One region of the Methylobacterium sp. P1-11 genome, then DNA from elsewhere that is predicted to be linked to it. Evidence: riboswitches for the same ligand, from Rfam matches in the RefSeq annotation. Region 1 holds a riboswitch; the other holds the start of a gene.

Region 1 (5,600 bases):
CAGGCCGAGATGCTCCTTCGGGGTGACGTAGCAGAGCATCGCGGTGCCGAACCAGCCGATCATGGCGGCGCCGATGCCCGAGGTGATGTGGTCGTAGCCGGGGGCGATGTCGGTCGTCAGCGGGCCGAGGGTGTAGAACGGCGCCTCGCCGCACTCCTTCAGCTGCTTCTCCATGTTGACCTTGATCTTGTGCATCGGCACGTGGCCGGGGCCCTCGATCATCACCTGGCAACCCTTGTCCCAGGCGACCTTGGTCAGTTCGCCCAGCGTCTCCAGCTCGCCGAACTGCGCGGCGTCGTTGGCATCGGCGATCGAGCCCGGCCGCAGGCCGTCGCCCAGCGAGAACGACACGTCGTAGGCCCGCATGATGTCGCAGATCTCGTCGAACCGCTCGTAGAGGAACGATTCCCGGTGCCCGGCGAGGCACCAGCGCGCCATGATCGAGCCGCCGCGCGAGACGATGCCGGTGACGCGCCGGGCGGTCAGCGGCACGTGGGCCAGGCGCACGCCGGCATGGATGGTGAAGTAGTCGATGCCCTGCTCGGCCTGCTCGATCAGCGTGTCCTTGAAGACCTCCCAGTCGAGCTTGAGCGGGTCGCCGCCGACCTTCTCCAGCGCCTGGTAGATCGGCACCGTGCCGATCGGGACCGGGCTGTTGCGGATGATCCACGAGCGGATATTGTGGATGTTGCGGCCCGTGGACAGGTCCATGACCGTGTCGGCGCCCCAGCGGATCGACCAGACGAGCTTCTCGACCTCATCCGCAGCCGAGGACGTCACCGCCGAGTTGCCGATATTGGCGTTGATCTTGACCAGGAAGTTCCGGCCGATCGCCATGGGCTCCAGCTCGGTGTGGTTGATGTTGGCTGGGATGATCGCCCGGCCGCGGGCGATCTCGTCGCGCACGAATTCGGGGGTGATAAAGGGCGGGACCGAGGCGCCGAAGCTCTGGCCGTCGGCGAGCGCGGCCTCGGCGCCCGCGAGCATCGTCTCGCGGCAGACATTCTCGCGATGGGCGACGTAGATCATCTCCTCGGTGATGATCCCCGCGCGGGCGAACTCGTACTGGGTCACCCTCTGGCCCGGGGCCGCCTTGCGGATGGTCCGCTCGGCGGGGCAGGGGGCCACGAGCTTGTCGCCCGCGAAGCCGTTATCCTCCGGCTTCACCGCCCGCGGCGCAACGGCCGCGTAGCCGCGCGCGGCGATCCAGGGCTCGCGCACGCCGGGGAGGCCGGCATTGAGGTCGATGCGGGCCTCGGTCTCGGTATAGGGGCCCGACGGGTCGTAGACCCGCACCGGTTCCTCCTTCGGATCGGAGAGCACGATCTCGCGATAGGGGACGCGGATGTCCGGCCGGCCGGCCGGGCTCGCATAAGCCTTACGCGATCCGGTGACCGGACCCGTGGTCACGGTCTCGGGGCTGCCTTTCACGTCCTTGGGGAGAACGGGTGCGTTCATCGTGGGCCTCTCCTCGTGCTGGAGCGGTCCGGTCCACGCGATGGCCGAGATGAGATGAGGCCGCGCGAGAGGCGACCGCAGGTTCCCGTCCCTCCGCCGGTATGAGCCGGATCAGGTTCAAGGGTCAGGGCAGCGCGCCCAATCTCAGCCCCCTGCAGGGCCCCCCTCGGAACGGTTCCAGACTCGGGCCCGCGGACGGCTTTGTCAATGCTGACAGGCCGCCCTAGAAAACACTTCCCGAAAACCGTCCGTCCGAACGCATTCGTACGCCCGCATCCCATGCGTCTCCTCGCCGGCCTCCCGCTCGCCGCGTTCCTGCTCTGCGGGTTGGCCTGCGCCGCGCTCGTCCTCGGACAGCGCCGCTTCCTCTATCCCGGAGCCTTCGACCCACCGCCCCCAAGGCCGGTGCCGCCCGGGATTGCGACCATCACGGTCGCGACCCAGGATGGCGAGGCCCTTCACGGCCTCTGGCGCGCGCCGCGGCCGGCCTGCGGCGTCATCGTCAGCTTTCATGACAACGGATCACGCCCGGAACCGCACGCGGCGCGCTTCGCCGCGGAGCCGTGGCGGGCGCGCGGCTGGGGTCTGCTGACTTTGGCGTATCGCGGCTATCCCGGCTCGACCGGCAGCCCCAGTGAGGACGGGCTGATCCGCGACGGGCTCGCAGCCGTCGAGGCCGCGCGGGCGCGGGCGCCCGGCGCGCCGATCTTGCTCCACGGCCACTCGCTGGGCGCTGCCGTAGCGGTCGCTGTCGCCGAACGTGTGCCGGCGATCGGCCTCTACCTGGAGGCGCCTTTCGACTCGATGACCCACACCGTGCGGCTGCATGTCCCGCTAGCCCCGATCTGGCTCCTGCGCGACACGTACCGCTCGGATCTGCGCATCCGAGGCAGGATCGAACCGCTTCTGATCGTACAGGGCCGCGACGACACGGTGGTGCCGGTCAAGCTGGCGCGGAGCCTCGCCGAGGCGGCCGGGCCGCGGACGCGGATCGACGTGACTCCGGGCGATCACGTGTCCATCCTGGGGGCCCTGGACCGCGAGGCCGAGGCGCTGTTCGGCCAGCGGATCGGTCAGGCCTGCCCGCAGCCGGTCGATCAGCACGAGTAGGAGAGGAGGCTCGCGTGGTCGGACGGCGCTCGCAGCGCAGGAGCGCCGAGGATCAGGACGCGCCGGGCGTCCAGGGGCGCCCGGACCCGGTCTGCCCTCTCTGCGAGCGCCCGATCCCGCGCCGCGCCCGCTCCAGCCTCCATCACCTGACGCCGAAGCTGAAAGGCGGGACCCATCGCGGCACCGTCCGGCTGCACCAGATCTGCCACTCGGCGATCCACGCTCGCTACAGCGAGGCCGAGATCGCCAAGCGCCTCGCGGATGTCGAGGCCCTGCGCGCCGATCCGGAGATCGCCCGCTTCCTTCTCTGGGTCCGCGGCAAGCCCGACGATTTCCACGCCGCCACGCGCATGACACGCGCGCGGCAATCGGCGCGGCGCAAGATCTGACCGGCCGGCGTTTACCGCCCGTTCGTCACATCCGCAGGTGGCGGCCGCCGCGTTCCTTGCCGTCAACCCGAACCGGTCCAGGATCGCTCCGATCGCGAGGGTGGCACGATGGCCGGGGTCGGAAATAGGGAGGATCGGCTCGCCTGGGTCGATATCGCCAAGGGGATCTGCATCCTCCTGGTCGTCATGATGCATTCGGTCACCGGCACCGGTGAGGCCATGGGCGGCGAGGGTTTCCTCCACCCGGTCGTCGCCTTTGCGAAGCCTTTCCGGATCCCGGACTTCTTCCTGCTGTCAGGCCTGTTCATGGGGCGGGTGATCGGCCGCGACTGGCGCCTGTTCTCCGACCGCCGGGTCGTCCACTTCGCGTATTTCTACCTGCTCTGGCTGGTGATCCAGTCAGCCGCCAAATACGGCAGGATCGTCGGCGATGCTGGTCCCGCGGCTTTTGTGGAGCACCTCGCTTATGCCCTGGTCGAGCCCTATTCCAGCCTGTGGTTCATCTACCTGCTGGCGGTGTTCTCGGTCGTCACCAAGGTCCTGCACCGGCTGCCCGGCGGCGTGCTGCTCGCCGGTGCCGCCCTCCTGCAGATCGCCGACATCCGCAGCGACTCGACCCTGATCGAGGAGTTCTGCGCCCGTTACGTCTTCTTTCTCGCGGGTTACCTGTTCGCCGACCGCATCTTCGCGCTCGCCGACACGGCGCGCCGCCGCGTCCCTCTCGCCCTGTGCGGCCTTGCCGCCTGGGTGGGCCTGGAGGGCTGGCTCGCGCTGACCCCGTCAGGCTTGCCACATTACCCGACGCTCGCGAGCGTGCCGCTGGTGAGCCTCGCCCTCGGCGCCGCCGGTGCCCTCGCGATCGTGGTGGTGGCCACGCTGATCGGCCGCGCTGGCGGGCCCATCGCCGAGGCTGTCCGAACCTGCGGCCAGCGCTCGATCGTGATCTACCTCGCCTTTTCACTGCCCATGGCGGCGGCCCGGGAGATCGTGGTGCGCACCGGCACGATCCCCGATATCGGGCTCGCGAGCCTCACGGTCATGACGCTGGCGGTGCTGCTGCCTTTGGCGGTGGAGCGGCTGGTTCGCGGCACGGCACTCGATCTGCTGTTCGTGCGGCCCCGCCTGTTCCGGCTCGTGGCGTCGGGGCCGCGGACGCGCCCGTCCCTTCAGCCGACCTGAGGCGGTCGGCGTCAGCCCTCGAAGGCGATGCCGATCCGACGGCTGCGTCGCCACGCCACCGTGGCTCGGCGCGGTTCGGCGTCCGCGCTGACGCGCAGCGGAAACCGATCCGGCACGGCCTGATCGTCCTCGACCTCGATCTGCGCGCCGACCTCAGTCGCGTCCCAGACCAGGCAGCTGACTTCGCCGCCATCGAGCAACACCGCGCCGAAGGTGAAGGCGTTCTTCCGGAAAGCGCCGCGGCGATTCTCCGTCATCGACTCCTCCATCCGGTCACGCGACCCCGCAGAGACGGCCTCCGCGGCCCCGGACGATGCCGGATGGCGGTTAACAGGGCCAATACGATCCTGTGTCTGCCCTGGCTGGCCGAGATCAATAATCGTCCGGATCGCCCCGATAGCGGCGTGGGCCGGGCCCATAATCTTCGTCATACGGGCGGCGCGCGGGCGGGCGGTCGTAGTCGCGGCCATACCGGTCGGAGTCGCGCCCGCCGTCGTAACCGTCGTTCCGATAGCCGCTTCCGCTGCCATAACCGCCGCCGCCATAGCCGCCTACGCCGCCTGCGGTGACGCGGGGCGCGTACCAGCAACTCTTCGCCTGACCGGGGGCCGGATCGCCGAAGGTCTGGCTGTTGCAGGGCACGACGCCGCCCTGTGGGAACGGCCGGCCGTTGGTCCGGCCGGGTACGCCGTAATAGACGTTGGTCGGGTAAGGCATCCGGCAGACGCCGCCGTCCTGCGCGCAGCCGACGAGATTCACCGTGTCGAGTTGATAGGCCTGTGCCGGAGCAGGTGTCAGAGCCCCGCCGCCCAGCGCGATGGCCCCGAAGGCCAGAGCGATCCGAATCTGCACGTCCCCGATTCCCCCATGGTTTGCGGTCCGCGTGCCGAATAATCCGGTCGGCGGCTTCCGACCACCGGCCGCGCTCGCTATGGCGTCGCGGACGGATCCGCGCGGGCCGGTCCGCTGCCGACGCGATCATGAGCGGGCGGAATGACCCGCTCGCGGGGGGAAAATAGCGCCTCAGGAGGCCTTGATGAGGGATGCGTCCGCGCAGGAGCTTCTGCTGCTCAGCGCGCTGCAGGAGTGCCGGATTCAGCTCGACGCCGCGCGAAAGGACGAGGCGGACCGCGCCACCGTCCGGGCGGATCTGGAGGCCGCCCTCGGCCGCGAGGCGGCTCTGTCGGCGGCCCTCGTGGAGGAGCGCGAGCGGACGGAGGCGGTCCGCCTCGTACTTCAGGCGCTGGTGATGAGCATCGGCCGGTTCGGCCTGCGCCGGCGCCTGTTCCTGTCGCGCATCGCCCGGCTGGGGCGCGAGACGCCGGATTCCGGTCCGCAATCGGCCCGGCATCCCGTTCTGCTCGCGGAAGCCCGACGGGTGCTGGGCGCGGAGCCCACTACGCCGACGGCGGAGCGGTGAGGCACATTGGCGCCTGCGACCTGGAACGGGAGCCGAACGCTTCG
Region 2 (5,600 bases), on a different contig from region 1:
CACGTAGGAATGGATGCTTCTCCGACAAAAGCGCCTTTTCAAGGAGCGCGATGTCACGCGATGCCGTTTCTTTGTCGCGTCGATGTGCCCCGTCATGGCCGCGACGGATCGACAGCGCCATGACCGACTGATCGGCCTGCCCGGTGCAGTGCAGGAATTCGTGGATCACACCAACGTATTCCCACGTCCTGGAATTGTCGATCAGCTGTCTACGCGTATAATTATTCTCCGTATCGATTATCGTAAAGGCATAGGCCGCGTGGCGGAGGCGCGGCATAGCGAACTGGTACGGAATGATGAGCTCATCATCGGCGTCGATGATGAGCGAATAGTGGGCGTGCGGCCGCGCGAGTCGCAACACCTCGGTCCGATTGAATGCGAAGTCGACCCATGGCCGCTCCACCAGTTTACCGGGCAGATCTGACATCACCGCACGGACGAGATCCTGCGTCCCATCCGTTGATCCCGTATCGACGACAATCCAATGATCGATAACTGGCCGAACAGAGTCCAGACACCTCCGAATAATGTGCGCCTCGTTCTTGACTATCATCGCCAAGCAGATCTTTTGACCATACTTATTCATAATCAAATTCGCCTTTACGCATGTTGACGATACAGGATGACGTCTCATGCCTCGCTTACCGCAAACAGCCAGCACTCGCAAAACGGTGCGTTTATTTCCAGCACGATCAAAAATCGGGGATAGGCGCAGAGTGCGCACGCCGGGGAAATTATATAGACCTATTCGAAATTTGCTGCCTATGAGATATATACGATCGAAACTTATATAAATCGAACGGCGACGCGCTTTGTTCGATAGCCGATCATCGACAGCATCTCGAAGCCTTCGGCACCGGCGGTGGGACCGGCGCGTTGGCCGCGGCCGGAGAGCGGATCGGGTCGGCCCAACGGGTTCAAGCCGGCTCGGCAGGGAGGTGTCGGATCGCAGGTCGGAACAGGCCCGGAGCGCTTTCAGCCCCGCAGCGTCATCGTCCCGCCGCTGACGCTGAAATCGCGCAGGCGCTTCAGGAACGACATGCCGAGCAGGCTTGTTGCCAGGCGTCCCCGCGGGATTACCACGGCCTCGACATCCCGCACGGTGATCGATCCGACCTGCATCACGGCGATCCGGATCGGTGCGACCTGCACGGTCCCGTTCGCGGTGTTCCACACGCGTGTGAAGTCGCCGGGCGCGAGCCGGATCCCGATCCGCTCGGCATCCTCCTCCGAGAACGCGCAGGAACTCGCGCCGGTATCGACCATCATCGGCAGGGTGCGGCCGTCCATCAGGGCATTGACGAAGAAGTGGCCGTTGCGGCCGGACTGAAGTGCGACGCCCGCCACGGCACCGTCGACGGCCGGAACCGACGCCGCGGGCAGGACGGGCGGCTCCGTCTCCGGATGCGCCCGCTCCCGCAACTTCTGGAACGCCGTGGCAGACAGGAAGCCGATCGTGCAGACGACCACGAATGTGCGCACGGGTCCCACTCCGCCCGAAGGATCGCACCTGCTTTGACCGGGGATCTGTGAAGGGTCGGTGCTGCCTGCGGCTTCACTCTGCGGCGGCAATCGGATTTCGCGCGGCTTGGTATCCGAGCGGTGACTGCGACCGGCGAATGTCCGGCCTGCGGAGGCCATCGGCCAGCATCGGGGTTGACCGGTGCAGCCCGGACGACCAAATCTCCTCTCGTTCCAGGGAGATCCCCGGCAAGGGGCTGAGAAACCGCTGGCACGTCCGTCAGGACCTGCGGCGCGGAAATCCTTCGAACCTGATCCGGCTCATACCGGCGTAGGGATTGGACCGCGGCCGCCCGAAAGGCAGGCCACAGCTTCTCACAGAAGCACACGGCCCGCTCCCCGCGACGTCAATACGCGGAGATGCTTGTGCCCCTCGACCGACCTGCCTCACCGATTGGCCGCCGCCGCAGCCCCGAGGGCGTCGTCGCGCCCGCCGTTCTGCCGGTGCGGACCGACGTCGCCGTCATCGGCGGTGGCCTGATCGGTCTGTCGATCGCATGGCGGCTTGCCCGGGCGGGCCGCGCCGTGACCGTGCTGGAGCGAGACACGATCGGGGCGGGCGCGAGCCTCGCGGCCACCGGCATGCTGGCTCCGGCCGCCGAACACGAGCCCGGCTCGGACCCGCTGCTGCCCCTCGCCCTGGAATCGCTCCGCCTCTGGCCTGAATACCGCCATGCACTGGAGGCTGAATCCGGCCGGTCCATCGACTATCGTCCCGATGGCACTCTGGTGCTGGCGGTCGGCCGCGACGAGGTCGAGCGCCTCCGCTTCCGCTACGATCTTCAGCGTCGGTCGGAACTCGAGGCCACTTGGCTGCCGGGGAGCGAGGTCCGGCGTCTTGAGCCCGGCCTGCGCCCCTCCGTCACCGCCGGGATCCACTGCCCGCTCGACCATCAGGTCGATCCCCGTCTGGTCATGGACGCCCTCGCGGAGGCCTGCCATGCGGCGGGAGTCGTCATGGCCGAGCGGACAGCCGTCACCGCCCTCGACTGGTCCGGTGGCCGCGTGACCGGCATTCGCGCCGGCGATCGCCTCGTGACAGCTGAAACCGTCATCCTGGCCACTGGCGCCTGGAGCGGGGAGAGCGGCCTGCTGCCTGACGCGCTCGCCCTGCCAGTCCGGCCGCTGAAGGGCCAGTCCCTGGCCCTGCGCACGACCGCCCGTATCGGCACGCTTGCCCGGATGGTCTGGACCGAGCAGGTTCATATGGCGCCGAAGAGCGACGGCCAACTCATCGTGGGCGCCACCGTGGAGGATTGCGGCTTCCGGCCGGGTGTCACCGCGGGCGGGCTCTACGCCCTGCTGGAGGGTGCACGCAGGGTCCTGCCCGGTATCGAGGAGATGGAGGTCGAGTCCGTATGGAGCGGCTACCGCCCGACTTCGGACGACGACGCGCCGATCCTTGACGAACTCGCCCCGGGTCTCGTCGCCGCGACCGGCCACCACCGCAACGGCTACCTGCTCGCCCCCGTCACCGCCCAGGCCGTCGCCGAACTGGTGTTGCACGGCGCGCTGCCGGACGTCGCCCGTCCCTTCACGCGCGCACGTTTCGGCCAGCCGGAAGCCGTGAGGGCCTCGGCATGAAACTCGTCATCAACGGGGAGCCGCGGGACTGCGCGGCCGAGACGGTGGAGACCGTGTTCCGGCTCGAGGCGGAGGAGAGCGGGATCGAGAGCCCGCAGGGCGTCGCCATCGCGCTGAACGGCCGCGTGCTGCGCCGCCGCGACTGGGGCGAGACCCCGGTCGCGGAGGGCGACCGCATCGAGATCGTCCGCGCCATGCAGGGAGGTTGAGCATGGACCAGAGCCTTACGCCGCTGCGCCCCGAGAGCGAGGATGACAGCCTGACCATCGCCGGGGTGCGCCTGTCGTCCCGGCTGTTCATCGGCACGGCCGGCTACCCGACGCAGGCGATCATGCGCGACGCCGTCCAGGCGAGCGGCGCCGAGGTCGTCACCGCCTCGATCCGCCGGGTCTCGCTCCAGGGACACGGTTCGGACACGGTCAAGATCCTGAAGGGCAAGCGCTTCCTACCGAACACCGCCGGCTGCGAGACAGCCCGCGACGCGATCATGACCGCCGAGCTGGCACGGGAAGCCCTCGACACCAACTGGATCAAGGTCGAGGTGATCGGCGACCGGGAGACGCTCTACCCGGACGTCACCGAACTGATGGAGGCCTGCCGCCACCTCGTGGATGACGGCTTCGTTGTGCTGCCCTATTGCAACGATGACCCGATCATCTGCCAGCGCCTGGAGGATCTCGGCTGCGCCGCCGTGATGCCCATGGGCTCGCTGATCGGCTCCGGGATGGGCGTCGCCAACCCCGCCAATCTCGAGCTGATCTGCCGCCGGGCGAAGATCCCTGTGGTGGTCGATGCCGGGATCGGAACCGCCTCGGATGCGGTGATCGCCATGGAACTCGGCGCCTCCGCCTGCCTGATCAACACCGCGGTCGCGAAAGCCGACGACCCGGTGCGCATGGCCTGCGCCATGGGCCGGGCCGTGGAGGCTGGGCGCGACGCGCATCTGGCCGGGCGGATCCCCCGCCGCGGCCGGGCTGAGCCGTCGAGCCCGCAGCTCGGCCTCGTCGGCTCGTGAGGGCGCTGCCGTCGCCGCTGCTGGCGGTGACGGACCGGCACGGGCATCCGCGGCCGCTCGTCGAGACCGTGCAGGCGGTCCTCGACGGCGGCGGGCGCTGGATCTGGTTCCGCGACAGGGATCTTGAGGCGGACGCCCGCCTGCGCCTTGGCGCGCGCGTGGCCGAATGCGTGCAGGCCGCGAACGCCGTCCTGACTGTCGGAGGCGATATCGCGCTGGCGCGCGCCCTCGGTGCCGACGGCGTGCATCTCGGCGGTCGCTCGGGATCGGAGGCAATCGCGGCAGCGCGGGCCGCTTTGGGCGGGGCTGCGCTGATTGGCGTTTCCGCGCACACCCCGCAGGAGGTCGCGACTGCCGCGCAAGCCGGCGCCGACTACGTGACCCTCAGCCCGATCTTCGCGACCGCGAGCAAGCCCGGCTACGGACCGGCGCTGGGCCTGACGGGACTCGCGGACAGCCTCGGCGCCGGCCTGCCCGTGGTGGCGCTCGGCGGTCTCGGTCCGGAGGCGGTTAGGTCCTGCCGCGCGGCAGGGGCGGCGGGTATCGCCATCATGGGCGGCCTGATGCGAGCCGCGGATCCGGCCGACGCGACACGGACGCTCTTGGAGGCCTGGAGCGCGGCGGAGACTTCAGCGGCGCGGACGGCCACCTGACCGTCTCCGTCGCCACGTGAAGAAACAGATGCCGTCTTTGCGAGCATAGCGAAGCAACCCAGGGACGCGCCACGTCCGGCGATGACGCGCCACCCTGGATCGCTTCGTTCCGCGCGCAAGGACGGCCGATAATGCGGCTGCTCTAGGAGCTGGAAGGCCCGTAAGGCGGCCGCGGTATCGCTCGGTGGGCCGCCCGCAACGCTGCCGACCAGCGCTCGCGCAGATCGTGGAAATAGCCCTCGCCGACCTCGATCCGGTGGTTCACCTCCAACGTCAGCGCGTTCCGGCGCGCCAGGGCGATGTCGATCGGGAGGCCGACCCCGAGATTCGACCGCATGGTCGAATCCATCGAGACGAGGCTGACCTTCAGGGCATCGTACAGCTCGGTCGTATACTTCACCGCCCGGTCGAGGATCGGCTTGCCGTATTTATGCTCGCCGATCTGGAGGAACGGCGCATCGGTGCTGCACTCGATGAAGTTGCCGGCCGAGTAGATCAGGTACAGCCGCATCTCGCCGTTTCCGATCTGGCCGCCGAACAGCAGGGAGATCGAGAACCGGATGTTGGCGGCCTCGAACCCATCCTTCTCGATCGATCGCACCCGACGGATCGCCCGGCCGATGAGCTGCGCCGCCTGGAACATGGTCGGCGCCTCGACGAGCTTCTGCGGCGGCTCGCCGTCCTCCTCGCCGGGCACGCCCTCCTGGAGCAGGCTGAGCACCGACTGGGTGATCGAGAGATTGCCCGCGGAGGCGAGCATCATCACCCGCTCGCCCGGCACGTTGAAATGGTGGAGCTTGCGATAGGTCGAGATGTCGTCGAGCCCC

The links. Region 1 has a riboswitch for thiamine pyrophosphate ahead of thiC (phosphomethylpyrimidine synthase ThiC). Riboswitches for the same ligand answer to the same signal wherever they lie in the genome.
Region 2: another riboswitch for thiamine pyrophosphate. It lies ahead of thiO (glycine oxidase ThiO); the one in region 1 lies ahead of thiC (phosphomethylpyrimidine synthase ThiC).

The regions. Positions count from the first base shown of each region.
Region 1 covers NZ_NPKS01000016.1:142,399-147,998, reverse strand. Annotated here, with positions in the region: gene thiC (phosphomethylpyrimidine synthase ThiC) at 1-1,458, opposite strand, end outside; TPP riboswitch at 1,530-1,635, opposite strand; gene CIW48_RS17770 (alpha/beta hydrolase) at 1,738-2,568, shown strand; gene CIW48_RS17765 (HNH endonuclease) at 2,583-2,957, shown strand; gene CIW48_RS17760 (acyltransferase family protein) at 3,066-4,136, shown strand; gene CIW48_RS17755 (pilus assembly protein PilZ) at 4,148-4,393, opposite strand; gene CIW48_RS17750 (hypothetical protein) at 4,509-4,988, opposite strand; gene CIW48_RS17745 (ATP-dependent helicase) at 5,173-5,556, shown strand.
Region 2 covers NZ_NPKS01000006.1:49,870-55,469, forward strand. Annotated here, with positions in the region: gene CIW48_RS08015 (glycosyltransferase) at 1-553, opposite strand, end outside; gene CIW48_RS08020 (TIGR02281 family clan AA aspartic protease) at 976-1,482, opposite strand; TPP riboswitch at 1,689-1,817, shown strand; gene thiO (glycine oxidase ThiO) at 1,882-3,105, shown strand; gene thiS (sulfur carrier protein ThiS) at 3,102-3,314, shown strand; gene CIW48_RS08035 (thiazole synthase) at 3,317-4,120, shown strand; gene CIW48_RS08040 (thiamine phosphate synthase) at 4,117-4,773, shown strand; gene CIW48_RS08045 (peptidase) at 4,916-5,600, opposite strand, start outside.